DNA from 3 places in the Kitasatospora sp. NPDC092948 genome. Region 2 is predicted to be linked to each of the others. Evidence: riboswitches for the same ligand, from Rfam matches in the RefSeq annotation. Region 2 holds a riboswitch; each other region holds the start of a gene.
The links. A riboswitch is a leader RNA that binds a small molecule or an ion and turns the genes downstream of it on or off. The one in region 2 is predicted to bind cyclic di-AMP.

Region 1 (10,214 bases), on a different contig from region 2:
CCGGCTATCCGCAGCTGCCGCTGGAGCAGCAGCGGCTGAGACTGCTGGGCGGCCTGGCGATGCTGGCCCAGCGGACCCAGGCCGAGGTGACCTGCGTGTTCGACGGCCAGGACCTGGACGTCCCGGTGATCATGGCCCCGCCGCGCGGCGTGCGGGTCCGGTTCAGCCGCACCGGGGAGACCGCGGACGAGCTGATCCGCCGCATGGTGCGGGCCGAACCGCAGGGCCGGCCGGTGGTGGTGGTCTCCACCGACAAGGAGGTCGCGGACGGGGTGCGCAAGGCGGGCGCCCGCCCGGTGGCCTCGGTGCTGCTGCTGAACCGGCTGTCGCGCAGTTGATCGAACTGACGGGCGCTCAGCGGCGTTGAAGCGTCCGGAGTGTGTCGGTGTGGTGAAAAGGGGCGGAGAGGCGGAACCGAAAGCCCCCCGGGAGTGGACGCGGGGGCCGGGGCTTCACTAGGGTCTGGCGTCAAACCTATATTCCGGACTATCGCCCGAATGGGTGAGTCCAGAGGAAGAAGGAGCACCGCCTTGGCCTCCCACCGCCGTCCCAAGCAGCCGAGTCGCGCCCGGGTGACCGTGCTCACCGCTGCCGCCGCGACTGCGGTCGCCCTGTCGGCCCAGGTGAGTGCGCACGCCGCGCCGGCCCAGCCGAACAAGGACGAGGTCAAGGCGCAGGTCGACAAGCTGCTCGAGGAGCAGGAGCAGGCCGCCGAGAAGTACAACGGCGCCAAGGAGAAGTCCGACCAGCTGCGCAAGCAGGCCGACCAGCTGCAGGACCAGGTCGCCCGCGGCCAGGAGCAGCTGACCGAGCTGGCCTCCGGGCTGGCGGCGGTGGCCGGCGACCAGTACCGGCACGCCGGTGTCGACCCGTCGATGCAGCTGATGCTCTCCTCGGACCCGGACAAGTACCTGGCCCAGGCGTCCTCGTTCGACCAGGCCGCCAGCACCCAGGCCGAGACCCTGAAGTCGCTGGAGGACCAGCAGCGCCGGCTGAACCAGCAGAAGCAGGAGGCCGCGACCGTCCTGGCCGAGCTGGACAGCTCCACCCAGGCGCTCAACGACGCCAAGAACGACGTGCAGACCAAGCTCCAGGAGGCGCAGAAGCTGCTCAGCCAGCTCTCGGCCGCCGACCGGGCCGCGATCCTGCGCGGCACCGGCACCGCCTCGCGCGGCGCCGACCGCACGGTCGACCTGGCGAGCCTGCCGAAGGCCGCCGGCTACGCCGGCGTCGCGGTGCAGAAGGCGATGGACAAGCGCGGTTCGGCCTACGTGTGGGGTGCGACCGGCCCGAGCACCTTCGACTGCTCCGGCCTGATGGTGTGGGCGTACGCGCAGGCCGGCGTCTCGCTGCCGCGCACCTCGCAGTCGCAGGCCGGTGTCGGCACCAACGTGGGCAAGGACTGGCACAACGCCCAGCCCGGTGACCTGGTGATCTATTACAACGACGCGCACCACGTGGGCATGTACATCGGCAACGGCATGGTGGTGCACGCGCCGCGCACCGGCGACGTGGTCAAGGTGATGGCCGCGGACACCCTGCCGATCCAGACCATCCGCCGGGTCTGACGGTCCGACGAATCGGACATATGCCCGCAGAGGGCCACAACTGACGCGCCGTGACACGCCCGGACGGGTCGAGATTCTGCTGTGATCTCGCACACGTCCGGGCGTGGTGTTTTCTGTGGGATCAGCGGGAAATGCTACGCACTGTGCAACGAATCACTTACGTTCGGTCAGTTCCGTAATCAAAATTGACCCAGAATCAGATTTTTTTCGGACAATGATTTGAACCGATCACGGATTGGTTACTAGGGTCGTGGTTCGACCGCCGCAGAGTCGGTCGCCCAAGGGGGGCGACGGTGGCGGTCGCCGCCGAGTCCGTGACGCAGCGGGCGGATCGTCAGAACGAGATCCGTCGACGGGGATACCCCTGCGGGGGTGCTGTCGAACGGAGCCGGGGAACCACGTTCCCCCGGGGTGAATCGGCGCCAGGTCGGCCGCGACAGCGGCCGGTGAAGCGCCGTAGGGCATCTCTTCCGGCCCGAACCCGTCAGCTCACCCGGTAGGCGGTGTGAGGAAGAAGGAGTCCGCCTTCGTGGCGTCCCATCGCCGTCCCAAGCCCGTCGGCCGTGCCCGGGTCTCGATTCTCACTGCCGCTGCCGCCACCGCTGTCGCGCTCTCCGCGCAGACCGGTGCGCACGCCGACCCGACGCCCACCAAGGACCAGGTCAAGCAGCAGGTCGACCAGCTCAACGAGCAGGCCGAGGTGAAGACCGAGGCGTACAACGCCTCCGTGGAGAAGCAGCAGGGCCTGCAGAAGCAGGTCTCCCAGCTGCAGGACCAGCTGGCCCGCCAGCAGGACCAGGTGACCACCGTTCAGGAGAGCCTGGCCACCATCGCCGCCGAGCAGTACCGCAACGGCGGCATCCCGCAGACCATGCAGCTGATGCTCTCCAGCAGCCCGGACACCTTCCTCGGGCAGGCCGGCGCGCTCAACACGGTCGGCGCCACCCAGTCGGACCTGCTCAAGAGCTTCAAGGAGGAGCAGGCCAAGCTCGACGGGCAGCGCAAGGAGGCCGAGCAGAAGCTCGCCGAGCTGGACACCACCACCAAGGCGCTGCAGGCCGAGAAGGACGACATCAAGGCCAAGCTCGTCAAGGCGCAGGACCTGCTCAACTCGCTCACCCAGAAGGAGCGCGACGAGCTCGCCGCGGCCGAGGCCAAGGCCGCCGCCGACTCCCGCACCCAGGCCGAGCGGGCCTCCCGCGACACCTCCCGCACCGACCTCGGCGCGCCGACGCAGGTCCAGGCCCCGGCCGGCTACGCGGGCGTCGCGATGAGCGCCGCGCTGTCCAAGCTGGGCAGCTGGTACTCCTACGGTGCGGCCGGCCCGAGCACCTTCGACTGCTCCGGTCTGATGCAGTGGGCGTACGCCCAGGCGGGTGTGTCGATCCCGCGCACCTCGCAGGCCCAGGCGGGCGCCGGCACCAACATCGGCACCAACATCGCCAACGCCCGACCGGGTGACCTGATCATCTACTACAACGACGCGCACCACGTCGGCATGTACGTCGGCGGCGGCCAGATCGTGCACGCCCCGCACACCGGCGCGCAGGTCCGCTACGAGTCGGCCACGGTGATGCCGATCACCAAGATCGTCCGGATCTGACGGCTTCTCGACGCCTCCGGCCCGGCACCCCGCGACAGGGGTGCCGGGCCGCAGTCGTTCCGGTGTCCGATTTACGGTCGAATATTCGAGGTTGTCAGGGTTTGGACTGGATCCTTCCGACTCGCTAACCTCTGCCCCGGCCCCCCGTGCGGACGGCCGCCCGACCGGCGGGCGGCGGCGGAGGCCGGCCGCAGGAACGGAGTCGTCGCACGTGCCCGTGCACCGTCGCCCCCCACTGCCCGGTGTCCAGCGCCTCGCCCGCGCCCTGGCCCTCACCGCCGCCGCGACCGGCGTCCTCCAGCTCGGGGTCGCCCCGGCCGGCGCCGTGCCGACCGACCCGCCCGACCGCGCCGACGTCAAGGCGCAGGTCGACCAGCTGTACGAGGAGGCCGAACAGGCCTCCGAGAGGTGCAACGCCGCCCAGGAGCACCAACGGCAGCTGCAACGCGAGGCCGCCGCCCTGCAGAGTCAGGTCGCCGCCGGACAGGACGACCTGAACCGACTGCGCGCCGACCTCGGGGCGGTGGCCGCCGCCCAGTACCGCGCCCAGGGCCTGGACCCCACCCTGCGGCTGATGCTCGACAACGACCCGGCGTCCTACCTGGCCGGCGCCCGCTCCCTCGGCCAGGCCACCGCCCGCCAGAACGACATCCTGCACGACCTGCACGAACGGCAGCGCCGACTGGACCAGCGCCGGCAGGAGACCACCGCCAAGCTCGACGAGCTGGAACAGGCCCGGCAGCGCCTGGCCGCCGCCAAGGACGAGGTCCGCAGCCGGCTCACCCGGGCCCAGCGGCTGCTGGCCGGCCTCGGCGTCGCCGAGCGCCTCCGGCTGGCCGACGACGACGCCCGGGACGCCGAGCAGCGCGCCACCCGCGGCACCGACCGGCTCGACCTCGGCGACCAGCCCCCCGCGTCCGAGCGGGCCGCCGCCGCGCTGAACGCCGCCGTTTCGAGGATCGGCTCCCCGTACGTATACGGATCCACCGGCCCGGCCTCGTTCGACTGCTCCGGTCTGATGTACTGGGCGTGGCGGCAGGCCGGAGTGACCCTGCCGCGGACCTCGCAGGGGCAGGCCTCGGCCGGCCGGCGGGTGAGCCTCGCCGAAGCCCGGCCCGGAGACCTGGTGATCTTCTTCAAGGACAGGCACCACGTCGGCATGTACGCCGGCGGCGGTGTCGTCGTGCACGCCCCGCATCCGGGCGCCCGGGTCCGCTACGAGAGCGTCGGCGCGATGCCGGTCAACTCGGTGGTGCGGGTCTGAACCAGTACGAGCCCCTGGTCACCGACCTGTCGCCGGAGGAGGCGCCGCCGCAGGCCGGGGTTTCGCTGTCCCGGCGGGCGGCCCTGCTGGTCGCCGCCGGGTGCGCCGCCCAGCTGTCGCTGCCCCGGGTGCTGCCGGCCGGGCCCGCCGCGCCGGGCGCCGTCCCGCCCGGGCCGGGCACGCCGTCCGGCGTCCGGGAGGCCGTCACCCAGGTGCTGGCGCGACGGGCGGGCGCGATCCTGCGGCGCGACCCCGGCGGGCTGCCGACGGCGGCGGGCGCCGAGGAGGCCGACCGGGACCTGCTGGCCCGGACGGCCGCGATCCGCTTCAGCGAGTACACGCTGCGGCTGACCACGTTCGCCGAACCCGCGCCCGGCGCCGACCGGTTGACCGTCGGCGCCGAACTCGGCTACCGGATCGCGGGCGTGGACGACTACCCGGCGCTGCTGGAACGACAGGTCGAGCTCCAACGGGAGCCGGCCGGCTGGCGGGTGCTCAGGGAGACGCCCACCGGTGCGGTGGCGCTCTGGGACCTGGGCGCCGTCCGCGCCGCGACCGGGCAGCACAGCCTGGTGCTGGGCCTCGGCGAGAGCGCCGAACTGGCCGAACTGGCCGCGCTGGCCGACCGTGCGATGCCCACCGTCGAAGCGGTCTGGGGGGCCTGGAAGCCCGGCCGGCTGCTGCTCGAACTGCCGCTCACCGTCCAGCAGTTCGCCCGCCGGATGGATGTCTCCGCGGACGCCTACCAGGGGATAGCGGCGGTCACCCTGGCGGTCGGCGGCGCGCCGATGCACACCCCCGCCGACCGGATCGTGGTCAACCCCGAGGCCTACCGGCAGCTCAGCGAGCTCGGCCGGCGGGTGGTGGTGACGCACGAGGCCACCCACGTCGCGACCCGGGCCGACACCAGGTCGTGCACCCCGCTGTGGCTGTCCGAGGGCGTCGCCGACTACACCGGCTACCAGGGCACCGGGCGGAGCACCCGGCAGATCGCCCCCGAGCTGGTCAAGGACGTCCGGGCCGGGCGGATGCCCGCCGGGCTGCCCACCGACGACGCCTTCACCGCCGGCTCGGCCGGCATCGCCCAGGCCTACGAGCAGTCCTGGCTGGCCTGCGACCTGATCGCCCGTCGGTACGGGCCGCAGCGGCTGGTGGCGCTCTACCGGGCCGTCGGGCTGAACGGACCCGGCGGCCTGGAGCGCGCCTTCCGGTCCGAACTCGGCTTCGGCGTCGCCGAGTTCACCCGGAACTGGGCGGCCGAGGTGGCCACCCTCAGGAGCTGAGCGCCAGCTCCAGGCCCGCCGCGTCCAGGAACGCGGTGTGGGTGCCCGCCGTGGTGCAGGCGAACGCGCCGGCCACCGCGCCCGCCCGCATGCACTCCTCGACCGGGCGGCCGGCCAGCCGGTGGTGCAGGAAGCCGGAGACGAACGCGTCGCCCGCGCCGTTGCTGTCCACGATCGGCGCGCCCGGGTCCACCGCCGGGAAGTGTCGGAGCGCGTCGTCCTCGCGGGTGAGCAGGAACGCGCCGTGCGCGCCCGCGGTGGCCACCACCAGCTCGGCCCGGCCCTGGGCGAGGATCGACCGCATCGCCGCCTCCGGGCGGTTGTCCAGGCCGGCCGCGGACAGGAACACCAGGTCCGAGCGGAGCGCGTAGAACCGGTGGTGCTCGTTCTCGCCGTCCCAGGCGTGCAGGTCGGTCGAGCTGGGCCGGCCCAGCCGCTCGACGTCCGGGTACATGTCCCTGTTGACGCCGGTGATCGACAGGTGGACGTGCTTCGAGCGCTCCAGCAGCGGCAGCCAGAACTCCCGTGGCAGCCGGGCGTCCGCCGGGTGGCGGCCGTCGTAGAAGGAGAACCGCAGGCCGTCGGCGTCCACCAGGTTGACGCTGCGCGGGGTGCCGGCGGGGGCGGGCAGGTGGCTGAAGTCCAGGCCGCGGCGGGCGTACTCGGACAGCACCAGGGCGCCCTGCGGGTCCTCGCCGAGGAAGTCGGCGAGCTTGGTGCGCAGGCCCAGCGTGTGGCAGGCCAGCGCGACGCCGTTGCCGGTGTGCGCCGGGTAGTCGCGCACCGGGGGGACGTGCACCGAGTCGCGGCCGGGCGGGATCTCCAGGCGGTCCACCCGGACGATGGTGTCCACGCCGACGCCGCCGACGATCAGGATGTCGTAGTCGATCATTCGGCGATGGTGGCAGCGAAAAGCCGCCCCCTGCAAGCACTTTCAGAAACTTGCAGGGGGATGTGGCGAAGGATCATTTGACGGTCGGTCAGTTGCGGTCGGCCGGGGTGAGGTCGTCCAGCAGGTCCTGCTCGTAGGCGATGCCCGGCCGCACCGGGTACTGCGGCTGCGCCACCACCTGCCCGGCCGGCAGCACCACGGTGGTCAGCACCTCGCGCCGTCGGGTGGAACGCCACAGCCGGTACGCCGACAGCACGGTGGTCACCAGCAGCACCAGGTTGCGCGCCGTCAGCACCAGCACGCCGGTCAGCTCGCTGCGGTTCACCGCCCCGAACATCACCGGGAACTCCAGCGTGGTCAGCGCCGTGGCGACCAGCACCAGCACCGCCACCGGACGCTGGCTGCTGCCCCGCACCGTCAGGCATACCGCCGCCAGGCCGACCACCCAGATCATGTACTGCGGGCTGATCACCCGGCTGGTGGTGGTGAAGATCAGCAGCGCGCACAGCGCCGCGTCGAAGGTGGTCGCCGACGTCCAACGGGCCGCCCGCAGCCGCCAGATCAGCAGCCAGCCGAAGCCCGCCACCGTCATGCCGACCATCACCTTTGAGATCACCGGCACCCACGGGCCGAGGAACTCCACCGAGCCGTAGTTCATCGTCACGGTGCCGTTCCAGGTGCCCGCGAGCCTCGCGAAGTGCAGCGGCAGCGCGCCCAGCGACTCGATCTCGATGCCCCGCTCCGACTGGAACTTCAGGAACTCGAAGGCCCCGTTCATGCCCGCCGTCAGCAGGAAGCCCAGCGCCGCCGCGAACGCCGCCGCCGAGGTCCACGCCCGCCGGGTGCGGCGGCCGCGCGGCGTGCCGAACAGCGCCAGCAGCGGCCAGATCTTCAGCAGGCCGCCCAGGCCCAGCAGCACGCCGCCCACCGCGGGGCGGCGCAGCACCACCAGCAGACCCGCCACCGTCAGCGCGGTCACGATGATGTCGTACCGGCAGTAGACCGTCGGCCCGAGCAGCGGCACGCCCACCACCCAGTACCAGGCGCCCAGGTAGCTGCGGCCCTTGCGCACGCCCGCGCGCATCAGCAGGGCCATCGCCGCCGCGTCCACCACGCCGCAGATCACGAAGAACGACACCAGGTACGACCAGGGCAGCAGCCCCGGCAGCAGGATCACCAGCGCCGCACCCGGCGGGTACTGCCAGGTCACGTCGTCCAGCGGGAACGTGCCGGTGCGGAGCACCTCGTACCAGCTGTGATAGATCACCGAGACGTCCGCCGTGACGTCCGTGCTGGCGAGCCGCAACGCCCCTGTGACGACCAGGACGAGCAGCGTCCTGGAGACCGTCCAGGAGGCCGCCAGGGCCCACAGCGGGCGGCGACTCGGCGCGGAACCGGACGGGGCAGGCAGCGTCGGGGCCTCCGAACTGCCGGGCCGTTCGGCCTGGGCTGACTCCACTACGCTCCTTCGGGTCGTCGCGTACGCACCGGCACCGGGCGCGCCCGGGGTACCGGTAAGGACCTACCAGCACACCGCATGGTTGCGGCGGTGTCCTTCAACTTCTCCGAACCGTGTCCGAACCTTCCGGGCCGCGACGGTCCCGCCGCCGTGGTCGGTGCGGGCCGCGTTCCCGGCGGACCGGCACGGTGACCTATCGTACGGACCACTCACGGGTACTCCGAGCACCCCCTGACCGAGCGAGCCGCGGCACATGAACAGAACCCTCATCGTCACCAACGACTTTCCGCCCAGGCCGGGCGGCATCCAGGCGTTCGTCCACAACATGGCCGTCCGTCAACCGGCCGGATCGATCGTGGTGTACGCCTCCACCTGGCGCGACGGGCGGGAGGTGGCCAGGTTCGACGCCGAACAGCCCTTCCCGGTGATCCGCGACCGCACCAGGATGATGGTTCCCACCACCCGGGTCACCCGGCGGGCGGCGGAGATCCTGCGCGCCGAGAACTGCACCTCCGTGTGGTTCGGGGCCGCCGCGCCGCTCGGCCTGATGGCCCCGCACCTGCGCCGGGCCGGCGCCCGGCGGCTGCTCGGCATGACCCACGGACACGAGGCCGCGTGGGCCCAACTGCCCGTCTCCGCCCAGCTGTTGCGGCGGATCGGGGGCAATACGGACGTGCTGACCTACCTGGGGGAGTACACGCGTTCCCGGATCGCCCGCGCCGTCGGCCCCCGGGTCGCCTCGCGGATGGAGCAACTTCCTCCGGGCGTCGACGAGTCCACCTTCCGGCCGGACTCCGGCGGGGACGCCGTCCGGGCACGACTGGGGCTGACGGAGCGGCCGGTCGTGGTCTGCGTCTCGCGGCTGGTGCCGCGAAAGGGCCAGGACACGCTGATCCGGGCCTTCCCCCGGGTACTGGCGGCGCAGCCCGACGCGGTGCTGCTGATCGTCGGCGGCGGGCCCTACCGGGCCGACCTGGAGAAGCTCGTGGACCGGGTCGGGGTGCGGAAGTCGGTGGTGTTCACCGGTGCGGTGCCGTGGGAGGAGCTCCCGGCTCACTACGGCGCGGGGGACGTCTTCGCGATGCCGTGCCGCACCCGGCGGGGCGGGCTGGACGTCGAGGGCCTCGGCATCGTCTACCTGGAGGCCTCCGCGACCGGACTCCCCGTCGTCGCCGGGGACTCCGGCGGGGCGCCGGACGCCGTCCGCGAGGGGGAGACCGGGTTCGTGGTCCCCGGCAAGAACGGGGAGACGGTCCTCGCGGAGCGGCTCGTGCGGCTGCTGGGGGACCCGGAGCTGCGACGGGAGATGGGCGAGGCGGGGCGCAAGTGGGTCCACGACGCGTGGCGGTGGGACATGCTGGCGGAGCGGCTCACGGGGTTGCTGGAGGTCCGCTAGGAGCAGGGGCGGGAACGCAGGCGGGTGCGAAATCGGGGGCGCTGGGAACTGCGCGACAAGCGCAGATCACGTCCGTTAGGTCGCGATCACGTGCAGGTCATTGTCCTGCGTCGCGATCTTGCGGACGTGGCGCGTTCCCCTTCGCGCAGTTCCCCGCGCCCCCGGTTGCGCTCTCCCTGGTTTCCGGGGCCCCTTACCGCGTGTAGAGCGCCTCGATCTCCGCGGCGAAGTCCTTGAGGACGACGTTGCGCTTGAGCTTGAGGGACGGCGTGAGGTGGCCGCTGTCCTCGGTGAAGGTTGTGGTGAGGAGGCGGAACTTCTTGACGGCCTCGGCGTGGGAGACGGCCTGGTTGCCGTCGTCGACGGCGGCCTGGACGGCGGCGAGGAGGTCGGGGTCCTCGCGGAGGTCGGAGACGGTGGCGTCGGCGGGTTTGTTGTTGAGGGCCTTCCAGCGGGGGAAGAACTCGTCGTCGATGGTGACCAGGCAGGCGATGAAGGGCTTGCGGTCGCCGACCACCATGACCTCGCCGATGATCGCGTGGGCGCGGATGCGGTCCTCGATCACGGCGGGGGCGACGTTCTTGCCGCCGGCGGTGACGATGATCTCCTTCTTGCGGCCGGTGATGGCGAGGTAGCCGTCGTCGTCCAGGGTGCCGAGGTCGCCGGTGGCGAACCAGCCGTCCTGGAGGGCGTCGGCGGTGGCGGCCGGGTTGTTCCAGTAGCCGGTGAAGATGTTCGGGCCCTTGAGC
Region 2 (10,214 bases):
AGGTCTGGAACCAGTTCGGCAGCACGTCGTTGTAACTGTGCCACCAGCCCGACTTGTTGGCCTCGCGGACCAGGGCGAGCAGGGTCTCGCGCTCGGCGCCGCCGGCCAGGCCGTAGAGGCTGAGCAGGTCGGCGACGTCACGCTCCTTGAAGGAGACCCGGCCGAGTTCCATCCGGCTGATCTTGGACTCCGAGGCGCGGATCGCATAGCCGGCGTCCTCCCGGCTGATCGCGCAACTCTCGCGGAGCCGGCGGAGCTGGGAGCCGAGGAGGATGCGGCGCACCATCGAGCCCCCACCGGGCTGCACTGTGGTCATCTGACCAAACCTCCACTCGGAAAGACCAGTTGCACAGTCTGCCATCACTTGGACGCACTGAGTGCCGGTAGTAGTGCGCTGGGCTACCGGTTCTGACGCGCAGACACCATCTTGCACGTGCATCCGGTGCATGCATATGCCAATCGCACGACTGCACGTGAATCGACTCTTGCATCTGCCGTGAGCGCAGAGGACCATGGTGCACGTGCACTTGCACGCCCTTGGCAACCCCGCGGGCTCCGCGTCGACAGCTTGCGCGATTCCGCACACCCGTCCCGGCAACGCCCGTGCGTCGCTGGGTACTTGCGTGTGCGCGCAGCGGTCGGGCGCGGCGGCCAGAGCGGCCGAGCGAGTCGGAGGTGACCGGCATGACCCCGGTGGGTCCCGCCGTGTCCGCCCCCTTATGGGAGGAGCTCTTCATGAGCACCGGTACGGCCCTGGCGACCGACCCGCATGTGGTCAGCTGCACGCTCGCTCCCCGCTTCGAAGCCGTACGCACCGCGCGGGAGTTCGCCCGGACCACCCTCGAGGGCTGGGGGCTCGGTGACCTCTTCGACGATGTCGCCCTGGTGGCCTCAGAGTTGGTGACCAACGCGCTGCGGCACGCGCTCGGCCAGCGCGAGCCGTCCCGCGTCCCGACCCAGACCACCCCTCAACTGGCGGTCGGCTCACTGCCGATCCGGATCAGCCTGGTGCACCGGGCCCCGCAGGTGGTGTGCGCGGTGAGCGACCCGTCCAGCGCCGGCCCGATCGCCCGGGAGGCCGACTTCGTGGCGGAGTCCGGCCGCGGACTGCACCTGGTGGACTCCTTCTCCCGCTCCTGGGGCTGGCACCCGCTGGCAGGCGCGGGCAAGGTGGTGTGGGCCGTGTTCGACGCCCACGAGCCGGAGCCGGCCGCCGAAGCCCCGTTGCCCAACCTCGGCCGGCACCGCCGCTCCGCCTGACGCGCCGCTCCGCCTGACGCGCCGCTCCCCCTCTGCTGCACCCGACGCCGACCGCACCGCCCTCCGACCCGACTGCGCCACCCTCCGGCCCCACCGACCGCCGACCGCACCGCCAGACCACCGGCCGGCCGGCCGGAGGCCACCGCGCCCCGAGACCGAACAGCCCGAGGCCCCGGCCCGAGGCCGCCGAGGTGCCGGGCCGCCGAAGTCCAAAGCCGGACCGGACCGGCCCCGGCCCCGGCCCCGGCCCCGGCCACAAAAAGGGAAGCCCGGCCTCGAAGAGGGAAGCCCGGGGCCGCAAGCGCCGAACCGAACGCCCGGAGCGGGAGCCCCGGAGCGGGAGCCCCGGAGCGGGAGCCCCGGAGCGGGAAGCCCCGGAGCGGGAAGCCCCGAACCGAACGCCCACAGCCAGGCGCCCGAACCGGGAACCGGCAGCCGCCGGCCGGGCGTCGCTGAAACTGAAGCAGGAAGCCGAAAAACACAGAGGCCGTCGTGGGATCTCCCACGACGGCCCGAGGGGCATCGTCCTTGACACACCGTCAGGGGTTGCCCAGGTGGTCGAACTCCCCGTCCTTCACGCCGAGCAGCATGGCGTCGATCTCCGCGCGGGTGTAGACCAGCGCTGGCCCGTCGGGGAAGCGCGAGTTGCGCATCGCGACGTCGCCGTTCGGCAGCGCGGCGAACTCCACGCAGTTGCCCTTCGAGTTGCTGTAGCCGCTCTTCTGCCAGACCACGTCGAGGTCCGCCGCCGCCATGCCGTTGTACGCCTCACCCATTGATTTCTCCCCAGACCCTGGTGAATGCCTCACTTGACGTGATGATAGCTCGGCTGCACGTGCATCAGCATGGGATATTTCCCGTGCAAAAGACCGTGCCGATGCTGTCACCAACCCTTCACAGGGCCGTAATTGACGGTGCGTAAGGGGACACAGTCGATCAAATCGACCAACTCGCCATGACCGTCCGCACACGGCCGTCAGCGCGTTGTCGATCATCACCGCCCGCCTCGCGCCTCACAGCCAGTCACAACTGCCGCTGTGATGACCGTCACTTCCTGGCGGAAAGCCGCCCACTGTCGGTATCCGGCTGCAAGGTGCGCTGGGCAATGACCTACGATCTGGCGCATGAGCACCGCAGCCATCCCGGGCGCGCCACTGCCCGTCCGTACGCCAGGCTCCCGTGCGCGGGGGCGCCACCGCCGTCCCGAGCGCCCCGAGATCATGGCCGGCTCGCCTGCCCTGGTGCTGGCGGTTCCGGCCGTCGCCGGGCCGGAGACCCGCCCGGTCGTCGAAGAGCTGCTGTCCATCGTGCGCGGCGACCAGCCGGGCATCGAGGTGACGGCCGCTTACCTGGGCGGCGAGGACGCTCCGACGGTGGCCGACCTGCTGACCGCGGCGGCCGAGGCCGGCCTGGCCGCGCCGGTGGTGCTGCCGCTGGTTCCCGGGCCGCACGAGTTCCTGCCGGAGTTGTACAAGGCGGCCGCCGAGACCGGCGCCGCGGTGCTGGACCCGCTGGGCCCGCACCCGCTGCTGGCCGAGGCGGTGCACGTGCGGCTGTCCGAGGCGGACCTGGCCCGCGCCGACCGCGCCCGCCTGTTCGCGATCGCCACCGCCGCCGACGGCGTGGTGCTGACCACCACCGGTGGCGAGGAGGCCGCTGCCGCCGCCGGCATCACCGGTGTGCTGCTGGCCGCCCGCCTCGCCGTGCCGGTGGTCCCGGCCGCGCTGGACGTGCCGGGCTCGGTCGCCGCGGCCGTCAACCACCTGAAGGCCACCGGCTGCGAGCGCCCCGCGCTGGCCCCGCTGGTGATCGGCCCGGAGGCCGACCCGGAGCTGCTGGCCGCCGCCGCCGAGGAGACCGGCTGCCCGAGCGCCGCCCCGATCGGCGCCTACCCGACGGTCGCTCAGCTGATCGCCTCCAGCTACCTGGCGGCGCTCCCCGAACCCACCCAGGAGCAGTTGGAGGCCGCGGCGGCCGCCGCGGCCGAGCAGCGCACCACGCCGGGGGCGCACGCGGCGCGCTGACGCGCCGTCCGAGGACCGCGGCGGGCGGGAGCAGCGCATCGACGCGCTCCCGCCCGCCGCGCTTTCATGTCCGCCGGGACGTCAGCCGGTGACGCGTCCGGTCCGCGGAGCGCTGTCGGTGAACTTCAGCGCGGGCAGCGCGACCTGCCGGGGCGGTGTGGGCGCGTTCGCGGGGCCGGTGGCGGCGTTCCACGGCCCGGCGGCGAGTCCGGGCGCGGGTTTGGTGAGCGCGACGGTCTGCGACTGCCCGGCCTTGCGGAACAGGATCTGCTTGGGCGCGGGCGCGTCGGGGTCGAGCCACAGCTCGGGCCCGTCGCCGAACTCGCAGTCCAGCACCGCGATGTCGTCGGGCTTGCCGTCGGCGGTGGCCCGGAACGCCACGCCCGCCTTGCGGTAGCCGGTCAGCCGGCTGCGGCTCAGGGTCACCGGCTCGCCGTCGAGCTGGTGCTTGAGGGTGGCCACGGCGTAGTCGGACTGCCCGGCGGCGTCGATCAGCAGCCCGTCGAACCCGGTGCCCCTGTCACGGCCGAGCGCGTGGACGGCGATCCCGCCGGCGGCGTTGCCGTACAGCACCGAGGCACTGTAGGCGAAGTCGTTCAGGTAGGCGCCGTGCTCGATGCCCCAGCCGCCGTTGTGGTAGGCGGCGAACCCGGTCACGGTGTGGGCGTGTTCGGAGTTCTGCCACACGAAGATGCCGTCCTCCAGGTTGTTGTGCGCCAGACAGTTCTCGAACGTCCACACCCCCTCGCTGTTCTCCGGCCACTCGTACCCGGACGCGCCGGTGGCGCCCTGCACGCCGACGGCCACGCAGTCCCGTGCCGACGAGCCGGTGCCCGCGCCGAGGCTGAAGCCGGTCAGCCGGTAGCCGCGCGGGTTGGGCTCGAACACGGTCCGGGAGGCGACGCACCCCTGGTAGGCGATGTCGTCGGACGGCACCTGCGGATTCCGCGTGTCGACCGGGCCGTCCCACCAGTACGCGTCCTCCCAGGTGTTGTGGGAGATGCAGCCGCGGAAGGTGATGCCGTGGCTGTTGTGCGGCACGAACGCGTGGCTGCCGGCGTCGCGGACCACCACGCCCTCGACCACGGTGCCGCGGGAGGTGTCCAGCAGCATGTGGAAGTGCAGCCCGTACCGGCCGAGCACCGGTTCGGTGACGGGCTGCCCGTTCCAGCTCTCCTTGCCGACCGCCCGCGGCCCGACGTACCGCAGCGCGGCGTGCCGGAGGTCGGCCGGGCGGCTGGACGTCAGGTGGACGTGGGCCCGGCCCTGTTCGGCGCCCTCGATCCGGACGTTGCGGGTCAGGTTGAGCACCTCCGCGCCGAACACCGCGCCGCCGCCGGCGTTCACCTGCGGATGGGCGTGCTGGAGCGGTGCGGCGAGGGTGACGGTCGGGCCGTCGATCCGCTGGACCGTCACCAGGTCGTACGCGCTGGAGAAGTCGTCGGCGGAGGGCGGCGCGGTCGGCGTGACGGCGAGTTCGTCGCCCACCTGCCATCCCTCGGGGGCCGCCGCCAGCCGCACCGCGGTGTCGCCGGCCTTCAACCCGCCGGCAGCCCGCACCCAGGCGGTGCGGGGCGCGCCGTCCAGGCGCAGGTAGCCGCGGCCGGTGACCCACAGGCCGGTGTCGGTGTCGACGACGGTCATGCCACCGCCCTGGAAGCGGCGTTCGTCGATGTCGGGGAAGCGCAGCGTGTGGGTGTGCGCCGAGTCGGGGGCGAGGGCGAGGATGCCGCGGACCTCGACGTTGCCGCCGCTCTCCAGGGTCGGCGAGCGGTCCTTGGCGAACACCAGCGAGCCGCCGGTGTCGATCAGCAGCGAGCCGACCCGGGCGTCGGTGTCGAGCACCACCTTGTCGGTGATCCGCACGGCACTGCCCGGCCCGGGCACCTTGCCGCCCCAGCCCTTGGCATCGGACCACTTCCGTCCGCTCTCGTCCAGCACCGGCGGAGCCTGCGCCGGTGCCGCCTGGGCCGGCTGCCCGTGGACGGGCGAGCCCTGGATCGGTTGCGGGCCCCCCGGTGTCACCGCCGCCCCGGCCAGCGACTGCCGCAGCACCACTCCCCCGCCGACCGCCGTCACCGTCCCGACGGCCAGCCAGGTCAGCATCCGCCGCCGCCCCAGCAGGGGCCGCCGATGCCGCCCGTTCACGCTCTGCTCCACGATGGCCGCCTCCCGAACGCACGCAGGGACTCCGAATCGTCGGGGGCAGCATAAGTGGCGGCCCCGGAGATATCGGCGACTTCCGAGGCGGTTAAGCATTCTGACGTATCGTCATTCGTCAGTTCGACAGAAATGAGGGCGGGCTGGATTTCACGGACCGTCAACATCAGGTGGACAGAACTGGGCAAAACACCCCAGTGATGCGATCACGAATGCCGCGAAGATGAACATTTACCCACCAAGCGGCATAACCTACCAAAACGGGCACAAGATCACCAATTCCCTGACGGGGCAGCAGTTCTCCCGAAATGCGGCGGAGTTCGCCCGGAATTCCTTGATCACCATTTCCCGGCCCGGTGACGGCCGTCACAGGCATTTGCTAATCGTCCTTAAATCCGCTTAATCTCCTGCCCACGTTCGTGGTCACACGGACCCAGCTCACCCGGAACGCCGAGTCCTGCCGCCGGGTGTGCCGGCTCATGCAAAAACGCACCGCGGCAGGGGCGGGGGAACCAGGTAAGTCGCCCTGGGGCGGTCCTGACGGACCGGTCCGGGGCTTGGGGTGAAGCCGTGCGCACCGTCACCGGTGTGCGCGGCCGGGCAACTCCAGCCCGAATCCGACAGCTCACCTCGCAGGCGTGGGAGAGGATCGCATCTTCATGCTGCCCATCAGCACCAAGCGTGCCCGCCGCCTGATCGCCACCACCGGTGTCGTGGGCATCGGCCTCACCGTTCCCGGCCTGGCCGCCGGCACCGCCTCCGCCGCGTCCGTGGCCACCTGGGACAAGGTCGCCCAGTGCGAGTCCAGCGGCAACTGGTCGATCAACACCGGCAACGGCTTCTACGGCGGCCTGCAGTTCACCGCCTCCACCTGGGCCGCCTTCGGTGGCACCGCCTTCGCCCCGCGCGCCGACCTGGCCACCAAGGACCAGCAGATCGCCGTCGCCGAGAAGGTGCTGGCCTCGCAGGGCCCCGGCGCCTGGCCGGTGTGCTCGGTCCAGGCCGGCCTGACCAAGGGCGGCGCCGCCCCGCAGGTCGACACCTCCGCCAAGCCGTCCACCTCGCAGGACACCACGCAGAAGCAGACTCCGGCCCAGCCGCAGGCCCCGAAGCAGTCCCAGGCCCCGCAGCAGACCCAGCAGACCAAGCCCCAGGCCAAGCCCCAGGCGCAGCCGCAGGCCGCCCAGCAGGCCCCCCAGGCCGACGGCAGCTACACCGTGGTGGCCGGCGACTGGCTGTCCGCCATCGCCCAGCACCAGAACGTCGAGGGCGGCTGGCAGAAGCTGTACGAGCTGAACCGCTCCGTCCTCTCCGAGGGTCCGGACATGATCTACCCGGGTCAGAAGCTGGCGCTCGGCAACGTCGCGGTCGCCCAGACCCCGACCCAGCAGTCCACCAAGCCCGCCACCGGCTCGAACTGGAACGGCAACCGCTCCGGCGGCCAGTCCTCCAACACGCCGGCGCCGAGCACCCCCGCCCCGGCGAAGCCGGCCACCCCGGCCACCCCGGCCAAGCCCGCCGCCACCACCACGACCACGACCTCCACCGCCACCACCGCGGTCAAGGCGACCGGTTCGAAGGCCGCGGCGATCGACTTCGCGCTGTCGAAGGTCGGTCAGCCGTACATCTACGGCGGCACCGGCAACGGCGGCTGGGACTGCTCGGGCCTGACCCAGGCGGCGTTCCGCCAGGCCGGCATCAGCCTGCCGCGCGTCGCCGCGGACCAGGCCGACTACGCGACCCGGGTCTCGCTGAACAGCCTGCAGCCGGGCGACCTGCTGTTCTGGTCGAACAACGGCTCCAACTCGGGCGTGTACCACGTCGCGATCTACATCGGCGACGGCAAGTACGTCGAGGCCGCCAACCCGAAGTCGGGCGTGAAGACCGAGACCATCGCCAACTGGGCGCCGGACTTCGCCGGTCGGGTCTGACACCCCGCGCAGTGACGGCTGCGGCCCCCGGAGACCTGGTCGGCTCCGGGGGCCGCGGCCTTTTTGCACAATCTCCGTTACTTTCAAGGAACTTACCGTCTAGTAAGTTCGCGGCCGAGTCCCTACCCTGGGCGGACCCTCACCCACCCAAGGGAGTCCGCCGATGGCACACCCCCTCGCCCGGGCCGCCCGCGCCGAGCATCTCCGCGACCGCGCGCCCGTCGAAGTCCTGCGCGCCGACGGCCGGGTCGTCGAGGCCCGCACTCCGCACCTGGTCCCGCCGCCGGACGCCGGGAGCCTCGCCGACCTGCCCTTCCGCAACGCCGAACAGGCCCCGGACGCCGAGGTGCTGACCAGGCGCCGGCCGGACGGCGGCTGGCAGCAGGTGACGGCCCGGCAGTTCGCCGAGGAGGTGGCGGCCACCGCCCGCGGACTGATCGCCGCCGGGGTGCGGCCCGGTGGGCGGATCGTCCTGATGTCGCGCACCCGCTACGAGTGGACGCTGCTGGACTTCGCGGCCTGGGCGGCCGGCGCGTCCCTGGTCCCGGTGTACCCGACGTCCTCGATCGAGCAGGCCGAGTGGATCGTCCGCGACTCCGGCGCGGTGCTGGCGGTCGCGGAGGACGCCGACACCGCCGAGGCGCTGACCGTGGCGATCGCCCGCACCGGCGGCGCCGTCCCGCTGTGGCGGCTGGACGAGGACGCCGTCACCGCCCTCGGCGAGCTCGGAAAGGCCGTCCCCGCCGGGGAGTTGGAGCAGCGGCGCGCGGCGCTCGGCCCGGACAGCGAGGCCACCCTGATCTACACCTCCGGCACCACCGGACGCCCCAAGGGCTGCCTGCTCACCCACGGCAACTTCCTCACCGAGGCGGCGAACTGCCACGCCATGCTGGAGCCGGTGTTCACCGCGGCCACCGGCGAGACTCCGTCCACCCTGCTGTTCCTGCCGCTGGCGCACGTGCTGGGCCGGATGATCCAGGTGACGTGCGTCTTCGGCCGGATCCGGTTCGGCCACAGCCCGTCCCTGAAGCCCGACGAACTCCGGCCCGACCTGGCCGCGTTCGGTGCCACCTTCCTGGTCGGCGTGCCCTACCTGTTCGAGAAGATCCACCAGTTGGGGCGGGCCGAGGCGCAGGCGAAGGGCGCGGTGCGGGTCTTCGACCGGGCGGCCGGGATCGCGGTGCGCTACGCCCGCGCCGAACTGGCCGCGCTGGCCGGCGAGGGCAGCCCCGCGCCGCTCTCGCTGCGTCTCGCGCACGGCCTGTACGACGCCCTGGTGTACCGCAGGGTGCGGCAGGCGATGGGCGGCCGGATCCGGTACGCGATCAGCGGCGGCTCGTCGATAGATCCGGAGCTGCTGCTGTTCTTCGCCGGCGCGGGCGTGCTGGTCTACGAGGGCTACGGGCTGACCGAGACCACCGGCCCGTCCACCGTGAACCCGCCGCTGCGGCCCCGCCCGGGCACCGTCGGACCGCCGGTGCCGGGCAGCGCGGTGCGGATCGCCGCGGACGGCGAGGTGTTCCTGAGCGGGGGCCAGATCTTCGACGGCTACTACGAGTTGGGGGCGGAGAGACCCGGGCGCGAGCAGTGGTTCGCCACCGGCGACCTGGGGCGGCTGGACGAGGACGGCTACCTGACCATCACCGGCCGCAAGAAGGAGATCCTGGTGACCTCCGGCGGCAAGAACGTCTCCCCCGGCCCGCTGGAGGACCGGCTGCGCGCCCACCCGCTGATCAGCCAGGCGCTGGTGGTCGGCAACGGCCGCTCGTACGTGGGTGCGCTGCTCACCCTGGACCCGGAGGCGGTGGAGCAGTTCCTCCGGATGCGCCCGCCGAACACCAGCGCCACCGCCACCGCCGGGACGGACCCGGCGGCCGCCGGGATGACCAGCGCGATCCCGGTGCACCACGCCGTGCTGGCCTCGCTCGCCGAGGCGGTGAAGGCCGTCAACTCGACCGTCTCGCGCGCCGAGTCGATCCGCCGGGTGCGCGTGGTGGGCGGCGACTTCACCGAGGAACGCGGCCTGCTCACCCCGTCGTTGAAGGTCCGCCGGCAGGCCGTCTGCACCGCCTACCGGCGCGACATCGAGCAGTTGTACAGCTGACGGGCCGTGTTCAGCTGACGGGCCGTGTTCGGCCGACGTGCCGCGTTCGGCCGGCGAGCCGTGTACAGCCGATGGCGCCCGACACACCTGCGGCCCCCGCTCCGTGAGGAACGAGGGCCGCAAGTCATCGACTCGGACGGTCAGTTGCGCGGGCCGGACCCGGTGGAGCCGCGCATCACCAGCTCCGGCTGGAACATGAACTCGGAGCGCTGCGCCGGGTTTCCGCCGACCTCCTCCAGCAGGGCGTCGACGGCGGCGGTGGCCATCGCCTCGACCGGCTGGCGCACCGTGGTCAGCGGCGGCTCGGTGAACGCGATCAGCGGCGAGTCGTCGAACCCGACCACCGAGACGTCCTGCGGCACCGACAGGCCCCGCTGGCGCACCGCGCGGATCGCACCGAGCGCCATCATGTCCGAGCCGCAGACGATCGCGGTGCAGCCCTTGTCGAGCAGCGCCTGGGCGGCCGCATGCCCGCCCTCCACGCTGAACAGGGTGTGGTGGATCAGCTCGGCGGCCTGCTCGGCGGTGCGCCCGGTGAGCTGCTGGAGCGCGGCGGTGAAGCCCTCGATCTTGCGCAGCACGGGGACGAACCGCTTCTGACCGACCGCCAGCCCGATCCGGTCGTGGCCGAGTTCGACCAGGTGCTGGACGGCCATCCACATCGCGGCCCGGTCGTCCGGGGAGATGAACGGCGCGGCGATCTTCTCGCTGTAGCCGTTGATCAGCACGAACGGG
Region 3 (10,214 bases), on a different contig from region 2:
GCCTTCCGCTCCCAAAGCGGACGCGCTACCAACCTGCGCCACACCCCGTGGTGCCGAGCAGAAGAGTACACGTCGGCCCGCCCCTGACCGGGGCGATATTCGCGAGCCGACGACGCGGAAGAAGTGTGCAATCCACCCGCGCGACCAGGTACCCTGATCCAGTCCTCGCCACCGCGACCGCGGTGCGGGTACGCCTTTGCGGGTGTAGCTCAATGGTAGAGCCCCAGTCTTCCAAACTGGTCACGCGAGTTCGATTCTCGTCACCCGCTCCACCACGGCCGACGGCCCCGACTGCCCATGCAGTCGGGGCCGTTGCCGTTTCTGCCTGCGGGCCGCACCCGGCTTCGGTCCTCGGTCCGCAGATCGCCGGGCATCCCGAGATCCGCCCGCGCACTGGCGTGGAGCACGCCCAGCGCGGCGATCAGCCCGCGCGCCGCGCGCTCCCGTTCCTCCCCCGGCCCGTACACCCGCCGGGTCGCCATCGCCCGGCGGCGCTTGGAGCGCTCGGCCGCCGAGGCGGCAAGGTGCGAGGCGAGAGCGCCGGTCAGGACGCCGGCCGAGGTGACGACCCGACTGATCACCGCGCGACGCCAACAGCGGGACTCCGCTCGCAAAATGGCGCCCGGGCAGCCCGAAGGCCCCGCGCAGCGGAGTGCGCGGGGCCTTCGGAGGGGTGAGGCGTGGGTCAGACGTTGACGCCGTGGGCCGCCAGGTAGGCGATCGGGTCGATGTCGGAGCCGTAGTCCGGGGTGGTGCGGATCTCGAAGTGCAGGTGCGGGCCGGTGACGTTGCCGGTGGCGCCGGACAGGCCGATCTGCTGACCCGCCGTCACGGACTGGCCGGCCGAGACGGAGATCGAGGACAGGTGGGCGTACTGGGCGTACTTGCCGTCGGCCAGCTTGATGACGACCTGGTTGCCGTAGGCGCCGCCGTTGCCGGCGGAGACCACGGTGCCGGCGGCGATGGCCTTGAGGCTGGTGCCGGTGGCGACCGGGAAGTCGATGCCGGTGTGGTAGCCGCTGGACCAGCTGGAGCCGACCACCTTGTAACCGGTGGTGACCTTGCCCGGCGCGGGGGCGACGTAGGCGGCGGACGAGCTGCTGGACGCGGCGGCCGGCACGACCGGCACGTCGACGACGGCCGGGGTGGACGCCTTCGGGGCCGGCTGCTGGGTCTTGGCGGCGTCGGCGGTGGCCGACTTCGCGGTGGTGTCGGCCTTCGGCGCGGCAGCGGCCTTCGGGGCGGCGGCCGTCTTCGGGGCGACGGCGACGGCGGCGGCGTCCGTGGAGGTGGACTTGGCGGCCGGGGCCTTCGCGGGGGCGGCGGGCTGGCCGTTGATCGCCAGCTGCTGGCCCGGGAAGATCAGGTCGGGGTTGCCGCCGACCACGGAGCGGTTGTCCTGGTACAGCTTCTGCCAGCCGCCGTCCACGTGCTGCGCGGCGGCGATCTTGGACAGGGTGTCGCCGGAGACGACTCGGTAGCTGTGCGACTCGGCGGTCGGGGCGGCGTCCGCCGAGACCTTGACCGCGGGGCGGTCGGCGCCCTGGTCGGTGGCGGTGTGCGCGGAGGCGGCGGTGACGGGGAGGCCGATCGCGGCGCCGGCCACACCGGTGGCGATGGCGATGCGGGCGATGGTGGCCAGGCTCGGCTTGCGGTGCTTGCCCTGAGCGGACATGAAGCATTCCTCTCCGACGCCTGCGAGGTGAGCTGTCGGGTTCGGGCGAGAGTTGCCCGGCCGCAGAACTGCGGCTTCACCCCTAGCCGTTCCCGGATGTTCCCGGGCCCGGCGACTTACCTGTGGGTCCCCCGCTCCTGCCGTGGCGTGGTATCTGGTCGGCACCGGACGACGGCAGGACTAGGCGTTCCGTCCGGTGGCCCGCCCGGTCGCTGGCCGGGCTGCGGAGGAAGCAAATCCCACGGCCCGTGAGGCTGGCAAACGCCGATCGGCCCCGTTCCCAAGATCGGGAAGGGGCTGACGATCCACCAGGTCACGCTGTGCCGACACACCCGCTGCGGTGCGCGTACGGGATCATGACAGTGCGCACACGAACCCCGCACGGTGGGCGACTTCGACCACCGTGCGCGCCCGATCGCCGACTCGGCGTGACGCCACGGGTGAGCCTGGTCACCCGCCGGCAGGCCGAAGGGACGGCGCGGGGGTGCCTCCCGCCCGTCGTGACGTGCCGCGGTCGAGCCGACGCGGCGTCAACCCGCGATGGACGCGATGGCCTTGGACACCGAGGTGAGGAACTGCTGGATCGGACCGGCCATGGTCGACTGGCTGAGCATGAAGCCGAACAGGGCGGCAACGATGGCGTGCCCGGTCTTCAGCTGCTTGTTGCGAATGAAGATCGCGCAGATGATGCCGAACAGGACAAGCGCGGAGACGGAGAAGGCCACCGGGACTCACTTCCTCGATTCATGGCGGGGTTCGGGTGGGAGTCGGCGATGGCTCCCAGGCGGAAACCGGCCCCTGCCCCCCGTGTCCCCACCACTCCATCCGGACTCAGTGTGGTCGCTCGTGCGGAGGGCGTAAAGAACTTGCCCGGCCACCGGGCGCCCGAACCCGCCTGGTAGGACTGATTTTCGCCGACCGCGACGATAGCGGACAGGTTCTGACGGCCCGTCGGCGGGCGGCGGTTCGCGCCGGTCGGCGCGGCAAACCGGCAGGCAGATCGGCTGTCGCCGCCGAACCTGGACGGTGCACCGGAATTGGCCGAAGATCAACGCCCGGGTTTGACACTCCGTGGACACTCCACGCTCACCGTGCCTGCACCGCGGGCGAGTTCAGCGACGCCAGATCAGCAGCACCGCGCGGTCGTCGTTGACGTGCTTGGCGACGGTGTCGATCAGCCGCACCGCGGCGCCGGACCGGCCCGCCACGGGGGCGGCGGCGACCAGCCGGTCGGCCTCGCCCATCAGCCGGTCCATGCCCTCGGCGAGGTCGCGGCCGGGGATCTCCACCATGCCGTCGGTGCACAGCATCAGGACGTCGCCGGGGCCGAGGACGCCGCGCACCCCTTCGAACTTGGCCTCGTCGTAGACGCCGAGCAGCGGGCCCTCGGCCTCCTTGACCTCCCAGTACCCGGCCCCGGCCAGGCGGTGCATGCCGGGCAGGTGGCCGGCGGAGAGCAGCTCGTACTCCCCGGTGTCCAGGTCGACCACCAGGTGGACGGCGGTGGCGAAGCCCTCCGCCCAGTCCTGGCGCAGCAGGTAGCCGTTGGCGGCGGGCAGGAAGTCGTGGGCGGGCAGCGAGCCGAGCAGTCCGCCGAACGCGCCGGACAGCAGCAGGGCGCGGCTGCCGGCGTCCATGCCCTTGCCGGAGACGTCGGCGAGGACGACTTCGAGCATCCGCCCGCCGGGGCCGGTGCGGGCGGCGGCCATGAAGTCGCCGGAGAAGGACTGTCCGCCGGCCGGGCGCAGCGCGGTGTCGGTGTGCCAGCCGTCGGGCAGGTGCGGGATGCGGCCCTGCACCCGGATCCGCTCGCGCAGGTCGAACAGCATGGTGGAGCCGCCCCGCCAGGGCACGCCGATCCGGCGGCGGAACTGGGCGACCAGCAGTCCGGCGACGCCGACCGCGCCGACCACCAGGGCGGCACCCGGGGTCACGCCGTGGGCGTAGGCCTCGGGCTGCGCGCTGGCGACGCGCTCCCCGGTGTGCACCAGGGACTCGGTGATCAGGCCGCCGGCCGCGACGGCGTACAGCAGCACCAGGGTGCCGGGGCGCAGCAGCAGCGCGCCGGCCAGCACCGGCAGCACCAGGGCGGTGGGCGGGGCCCAGTCGGGGACCACGATGTTCAGCAGGGCCAGCAGCGGCACGGTCAGGGCGAGGGCGGCGAACGCCCACCAGTCGGCGCCGTCGCCGCGGAAGTAGTCGACGCCGGTTCGGCGCAGCCTGCGCCGGGCCCGGTACAGCGCAGCGCGCAGCCGGGCCGTCACGGGCTCGCGGGACGGTCCGCCGTCCCGGCCCGTCGCTCCGCTGCGCGCGCTGTCGGCCATGGGGACCGACCTTATCCACCGGCGGTGCGCGCGTCGACGGCCCGGGTGGCACCGAGTGCAACGGGGGCGGCACGCTCCGGTGGGTTTCGGCCGTGCGCGCCGGGACGGCGGGCACCGGAGACCGGTGACGACATGCGCGTGACAAATCACTCGCACGGTTCCGTTTCCGGTGGTAGGCAGGCGTCATGACGATTCGACACCCCGATCTGACCGTACGGCCGCTGCGCGCCGAGGAGTGGGAGACCTGGTACAGCACCCTGGACGTGGCCTTCGGCGGCGGCGGGGAGGCGCCCGCGGAGCACGCGCTGTGGCACGAGCTGACGGAGGTCGAGCGTTCGCTGGCGATCTGCGAGGGCGAGCGGATCGTCGGCGGCGGCTCGGCGTTCAGCTTCCGGCTGGTGGTGCCGGGCGGCGCGGTGGTCCCGGCGGCGGGCGTGACGATGGTCGGCGTGCTGCCCACCCATCGGCGCCGGGGCGCGCTGACCGGCATGATGCGCCGCCAGCTGGCGGAGGTGCGGGCGGCCGGGGAGTCGCTGGCGGTGCTGACGGCGTCCGAGCCGGCGATCTACGGCCGGTTCGGCTACGGGCAGGGCACCCGCAAGGTGGCGGTGTCGATGATCCGCGGCCGGGTGAAGGTGCACACCCCGGAGCGCCGCGGCGACCTGGTGCTGCGGCTGGCCGATCCGGTGGCCGAACTGGCGCGCTGCGAGGAGCTGTTCGCCCGCCTCGCCACCGGCCGTCCGGGCATGCTGCTGCGGCAGCCGAAGTGGGAGAAGCTCCCGGTGCTGGACGCGCCGGAGTCCCGCGGCGGCTTCTCCCCGCTCCAGTCGGTGCTGGCGGAGGACCCGGAGACCGGCGAGCTGCTCGGCTACGCCCGGTACGCGGTGAAGGACGACTGGAACGACCGCGGCCCGGCCGGCGTGGTCCGGGTCCGCGCGGTGCAGGCGGAGCAGCCCTGGGTGTACGCCCGACTGTGGGAGTTCCTGCTCGACCTGGACCTGACGGAGCGGGTGGAGGCGTTCAACCTGCCGGTGGACGACCCGCTGCTGCACCTGGTGTCGGACGTCCGGCACCTGACGCCCCGGCTGGTGGACGCCATGTTCGTGCGGCTGGTGGACGTGCCGAAGGCGCTCGGGGCGCGCGGCTGGGCGCAGCCGGTGGACGCGGTGCTGGAGGTCACCGACGCGTTCTGCCCGTGGAACGCGGGCCGTTGGCGGCTGACGGCCGCGCCGGGCAAGCCGGCCTCCTGCGTGCCGACCGACGAGCCGGCCGATCTGGAGCTGGACGTACGGGAGTTGGGCTCGGCCTACCTGGGCGGCACCTCGCTGGCGTCGCTGGCCGCGGCGGGCCTGGTGCGGGAGCTGCGGCCGGGCACGCTGGAGCCGGTGTCGGCGGCGTTCCGCTCGGGGCTGGAGCCCTGGTTGCCGCACAGCTTCTGACCGTCGGCCGGAAAGCGCGCGCCCGCCCGGGGCAACTCCCGGGCGGGCGCGGTGCGTCGGGGGCGGGGCTCAGCCCTGCGGGTGGTGGGCCGGAATGGGCGGCAGCTCACCGGTGGTCTCGTACTCGGAGAGCATCTCGATCCGGCGGGTGTGCCGGGCCTCGCCGCTGTACGGGGTGTTCAGGAAGATCTCGACGAACTTGGTGGCCTCGTCCAGGGTGTGCATCCGGCCGCCGACCGAGATCACGTTGGCGTTGTTGTGCTCGCGGCCGAGGGCGGCGGTCTGCTCGCTCCAGGCCAGCGCGGCGCGGACGCCCTTGACCTTGTTGGCGGCGATCGCCTCGCCGTTGCCCGAGCCACCGATCACCACGCCCAGCGCCTCGGGGTCGGCGGCGGTGCGCTCGGCCGCCCGCAGGCAGAACGGCGGGTAGTCGTCCTCGGCGTCGTAGATGTGCGGGCCGCAGTCGACCGGCTCGTGCCCGGCCTCCTTCAGCCACTCGACGAGGTGGTTCTTCAGTTCGTATCCGGCGTGGTCGGAGCCCAGGTAGACGCGCATGGTCACGAGTGTGACATGCCGCCGGGCCCGCGCCCCGGCAGGGGCGGCGGGCCCGGTTCGGACGGGTCGTCAGCGGCGGCCGACGAGCTTCCAGGTGAGCGGCAGGGCGCCCATCGCCAGCACCATCTTCAGCGCGTCGCCGATCAGGTACGGGTACATGCCGAGGCTGGCGGCCCTGGCCAGCGGGACGTCCAGGGCGAACGCCAGGTAGGGCACGCCGACGGCGTAGATCACCAGGCTGCCGGCCGCCATCGCGCCGGCGGTGTACAGCGGGCTGCGGTCGGCGCCGCGGCGGGCCAGCGCGCCGGTGAGGGCGGCGGCCAGCACGAAACCGATCACGTAGCCGAAGGTGGCCATGCCCGCGCCGGAGGTGCCCTCGGCGAACCAGGGCAGGCCGGCCGCGCCGGCGGCCAGGTAGAGGCCGAGCGCGGCGGCGCCGCGGCGGGCGCCGAGCGCGGTGCCGACCAGCAGCGCGGCGAAGGTCTGCCCGGTCACCGGCACCGGCGAGCCCGGCACGGGGACGGACAGCTGGGCGGCGATGCCGGTCAGGGCGGCGCCGCCGGCCACCAGGGCCAGGTCGCGGGCCCGGGCGCCGATCCGGGTGGACGCCTGCGGCAGCAGGTCGGCAAGGACGGCGGTGGACGGTGTCGACGCGGCGATGGCCATGGCTGCTCCCGGTTTCCGAGGATGTGTGGATCATCTGTGAACCTACGCCGGGTCAGGGCTCCGCAACCGCGTCGGGGCGCGACAAAGCCGACCGGCCCGGGCTTGTCGGGTCCGGCCTGTGACCAAGCCCTCACCGACTGCTCACGGTGGTCCCGACGTCACTGTCCGTCGGTCCGGCGTCCGGATGCCGGTCCCGATTGGGGCGTCCACGTCATATGCCGAATAGTGGACAGACCCCTCCGAAATGGTCGGGCAGTCACACAGTCTGGAAAACCCTCCGCATGACCCGTACCTCCCCCACTTCTCAGGTGCCCACCCGGCCGGACGCCGGCCAGGGCCCCGAGGACTCCGGCCTGGGCCACGGGCTCAAGCAGCGCCACCTGTCGATGATCGCGCTCGGTGGAGTGATCGGTGCCGGGCTGTTCGTCGGTTCCGGAGCCGGCATCGCCGCCGCCGGGCCCGCCGTGGTGCTCGCCTTCGCCGCCTCCGGGCTGCTGGTGATGCTGGTGATGCGGATGCTCGGCGAGATGTCGGCCGCCCGCCCCGCCTCCGGTTCGTTCTCGGTGCACGCCGAGCGGGAGATCGGCCCGTGGGCCGGGTTCACCGCCGGCTGGCTGTTCTGGGTGCTGCTGTGCGTCGGCGTCGGGGTGGAGGCGATCGGCGCGGCCGGCATCGTCTCCGGCTGGCTGCCCGGGGTCCCGTCCTGGGTCTGGGTCGCCGTCTTCATGTCCTTCTTCTGCCTCACCAACCTGGCGGCCGTCCGCAACTTCGGCGAGTTCGAGTTCTGGTTCGCCGCCATCAAGGTGCTGGCGATAAGCGCCTTCCTGGTGATCGGCGTGCTCGCCATGCTCGGCATGCTGCCCGGCACCGCCTCCCCCGGCGCCGCCAACCTCACCGGCCACCACGGCTTCCTGCCGCACGGCGCGACCGGGCTGGTCACCGGCCTGCTCGCCTCGGTCTTCGCGTACGGCGGGCTGGAGACCGTCACCATCGCCGCCGCCGAGTCCGAGAACCCGCGGCGCAGCGTGGCCGTCGCGGTGCGCACCGCGATGTGGCGGATCGCCCTGTTCTACGTCGGCTCGATGGCGGTGATCGTCACCCTGGTGCCGTGGGACGACCCGGCCGTGGTCCGGCCCGGCCCGTACGTCGCGGTGCTGCAGACCCTGGGCATCCCGGGCGCCGCGCAGCTGATGAACGTGGTGGTGCTGATAGCGCTGCTGTCCGCGATGAACGCCAACATCTACGGCTCCTCCCGGATGGCGCACTCGCTGATCGCCCGCGGCCACGGCCCGCGCGCGCTGGCCCGGATCTCCGGCGGCGTCCCGCGGCGTGCGGTGCTGGCGTCCTGCGCGTTCGGGTTCCTCGCCGTGCTGCTGTCCTACTGGTGGCCGGAGACGGTCTTCTCCTGGCTGCTCAACATGGTCGGCGCGGCCGTCCTGGTGGTGTGGGCCTTCATCGCCGTCGCCCAGCTGCGGATGCGCCGGAAGGTGCCGGCGGCGCAGCTCCCGGTCCGGATGTGGGCGTTCCCCTACCTGACGTACGCGGCGCTGGCCGCGATCGCGGTGGTGCTGGTGCTGATGACGCTGGACTCCGCCAACCGCATCCAGCTGTACTTCACCGCCGGTCTGACGATCACCCTGGCCGTCGTCGGCCACCTGCGCAGCCGCCGGACGGCGTCCTGACGCACGAAACCCCCGCATCCCGTCCGAGGTGCGGGGGTTTCTGCGTGCGCCCTACTCGAACGAGGGCGCTGCGGTGCGGGTGCGCTTGATCTCGTAGAAGCCGGGCGTGGAGGCGACCAGCAGCGTGCCGTCCCAGAGCCGGGCGGCGGCCTCGCCGCGCGGGGTCGGGGTGACGACCGGGCCGAAGAAGGCGACCCGGTCCCCGTCCGGTCCCTCCACGGCGATGACCGGGGTGCCGACGTCCTGGCCGACCAGGCCGATGCCCTCGGCGTGGGAGGCGCGCAGCTTCTCGTCGTGGGCGTCGGTGTCGGCGGCGTCCGCGAGCTCGGCGGGCAGGCCGGCGGCGGTGAGGGCGGCGACCACGGTCTCCCGGGTGTTGGGCAGGCCCTGGTTGTGGAAGCGGAGGCCGAGCTCGGTGTAGAGCCGGCCGAGCACCTGCTCGCCGTGCGCCTCGGCGGCGGCGATCAGCACCCGCACCGGGCCCCAGCCGGCGTCCATGATCTCGCGGTACTGCTCGGGCAGGTCGTCCCGCTTCTCGTTCAGCACGGACAGGCTCATCACGTGCCAGCGGACGTCCACCGGGCGGAGCTGCTCGACCTCCAGCATCCAGCGGGAGGTCATCCAGGCCCACGGGCAGATCGGGTCGAACCAGAAGTCGGCGGTCTTGCGGCTGTCTGCAGTACTCACGGGCGGCGTCCCTCAGAAGTCGGCGATCGAGAGGTGCGGGGTGTCCCCATCGGAGCTGCAACCCGGACCGGTCCGTGATGATTCCTCACCCAGTGCAATGGCACAGCGGGGAGGGCGTGAAAGGATGCCTCCGAGGGGTGCCATGAACACTCCGAAGAGCCGTGTGTTCCGTACAGAGGAGTGCCGCCGTGCCGGGCAAGAACCTGAGCCGTGAGGAGGCCCGCGACCGGGCCGGGATCATCCGGGTGGAGAGCTACCGCGTCCACCTGGACGTGAGTGCGGCGGCCGACCCCGGCCGGCCCACCTTCCGTTCCACCACCCGGATTTCGTTCGACTGCAGCGCCCCGGGCGCGTCCACGTTCGCCGACCTGCTCGCCCCCGAGGTGGTCGCGGTCGAGCTGAACGGCCGCTCGCTGGACCCGGCCGAGGTGTTCGACGGCGCCCGGGTCACGCTGCCGGAACTCGCCGCGCACAACGAGCTGACGGTGGTCGCCGAGTGCGCCTACAGCCGTACCGGCGAGGGCCTGCACCGCTTCGTCGACCCGGCGGACGGCGAGACCTACCTGTACACCCACTACGAGCCGGCCGACGCCCGCCGGGTGTTCGCCGACTTCGAACAGCCCGACCTGAAGGCCCCGTTCAGCTTCACGGTGACCGCCCCCGCGGCCTGGGACGTGTACGCCAACGCGGTGCACGAGGAGATCACCGAGGACGGCGCCACCCGCACCTGGACGTTCGCTCCGACCAAGCCGATCTCCACCTACCTGACCGCCGTGGTGGCCGGCCCGTACCACGTGGTGCGCGACCACTACTCGCGCGAACTGGCCGACGGCACCGTGCTGGAGATCCCGCTCGCCGCCACCTGCCGCCGCTCGCTGGCCCCCTACTTCGACGCCGACGAGATCCTCACCGTCACCAAGCAGGGCCTGGACTTCTTCCACGACGAGTTCGACTACCCGTACCCGTTCGGCAAGTACGACCAGTGCTTCGTGCCCGAGTACAACATCGGCGCGATGGAGAACCCCGGCTGCGTGACCTTCCGCGAGGAGTTCATCTACCGCTCGAAGGTCACCGAGGCCGCCTACGAGGCGCGCGCCAACGTGATCCTGCACGAGATGGCGCACATGTGGTTCGGCGACCTGGTCACCATGAAGTGGTGGGACGACCTGTGGCTGAAGGAGTCGTT

Region 1: another riboswitch for cyclic di-AMP. It lies ahead of ACIQF6_RS15990 (NlpC/P60 family protein); the one in region 2 lies ahead of ACIQF6_RS25480 (transglycosylase family protein).
Region 3: another riboswitch for cyclic di-AMP. It lies ahead of ACIQF6_RS13785 (peptidoglycan DD-metalloendopeptidase family protein); the one in region 2 lies ahead of ACIQF6_RS25480 (transglycosylase family protein).

What each region holds. Positions count from the first base shown of each region.
Region 1 covers NZ_JBIVPU010000004.1:520,058-530,271, forward strand. Annotated here, with positions in the region: gene ACIQF6_RS15980 (NYN domain-containing protein) at 1-338, shown strand, start outside; gene ACIQF6_RS15985 (NlpC/P60 family protein) at 531-1,568, shown strand; cyclic di-AMP (ydaO/yuaA leader) riboswitch at 1,932-2,087, shown strand; gene ACIQF6_RS15990 (NlpC/P60 family protein) at 2,098-3,171, shown strand; gene ACIQF6_RS15995 (NlpC/P60 family protein) at 3,383-4,435, shown strand; gene ACIQF6_RS16000 (hypothetical protein) at 4,564-5,718, shown strand; gene ACIQF6_RS16005 (carbohydrate kinase family protein) at 5,708-6,610, opposite strand; gene ACIQF6_RS16010 (glycosyltransferase 87 family protein) at 6,699-8,069, opposite strand; gene ACIQF6_RS16015 (glycosyltransferase family 4 protein) at 8,323-9,465, shown strand; gene ACIQF6_RS16020 (AMP-dependent synthetase/ligase) at 9,659-10,214, opposite strand, start outside.
Region 2 covers NZ_JBIVPU010000009.1:272,026-282,239, reverse strand. Annotated here, with positions in the region: gene ACIQF6_RS25510 (helix-turn-helix domain-containing protein) at 1-316, opposite strand, end outside; gene ACIQF6_RS25505 (ATP-binding protein) at 736-1,260, shown strand; gene ACIQF6_RS25500 (DUF397 domain-containing protein) at 1,800-2,036, opposite strand; gene ACIQF6_RS25495 (sirohydrochlorin chelatase) at 2,385-3,284, shown strand; gene ACIQF6_RS25490 (hypothetical protein) at 3,366-5,444, opposite strand; gene ACIQF6_RS25485 (hypothetical protein) at 5,611-5,814, opposite strand; cyclic di-AMP (ydaO/yuaA leader) riboswitch at 5,923-6,096, shown strand; gene ACIQF6_RS25480 (transglycosylase family protein) at 6,104-7,375, shown strand; gene ACIQF6_RS25475 (AMP-dependent synthetase/ligase) at 7,539-9,479, shown strand; gene ACIQF6_RS25470 (LacI family DNA-binding transcriptional regulator) at 9,620-10,214, opposite strand, start outside.
Region 3 covers NZ_JBIVPU010000004.1:41,348-51,561, reverse strand. Annotated here, with positions in the region: tRNA gene ACIQF6_RS13800 (tRNA-Pro) at 1-48, opposite strand, end outside; tRNA gene ACIQF6_RS13795 (tRNA-Gly) at 199-272, shown strand; gene ACIQF6_RS13790 (hypothetical protein) at 261-581, opposite strand; gene ACIQF6_RS13785 (peptidoglycan DD-metalloendopeptidase family protein) at 686-1,675, opposite strand; cyclic di-AMP (ydaO/yuaA leader) riboswitch at 1,678-1,833, opposite strand; gene ACIQF6_RS13780 (hypothetical protein) at 2,206-2,400, opposite strand; gene ACIQF6_RS13775 (PP2C family protein-serine/threonine phosphatase) at 2,788-3,999, opposite strand; gene ACIQF6_RS13770 (GNAT family N-acetyltransferase) at 4,185-5,438, shown strand; gene ACIQF6_RS13765 (ribose-5-phosphate isomerase) at 5,508-5,993, opposite strand; gene ACIQF6_RS13760 (biotin transporter BioY) at 6,063-6,659, opposite strand; gene ACIQF6_RS13755 (amino acid permease) at 6,941-8,341, shown strand; gene ACIQF6_RS13750 (disulfide bond formation protein DsbA) at 8,393-9,028, opposite strand; gene pepN (aminopeptidase N) at 9,217-10,214, shown strand, end outside.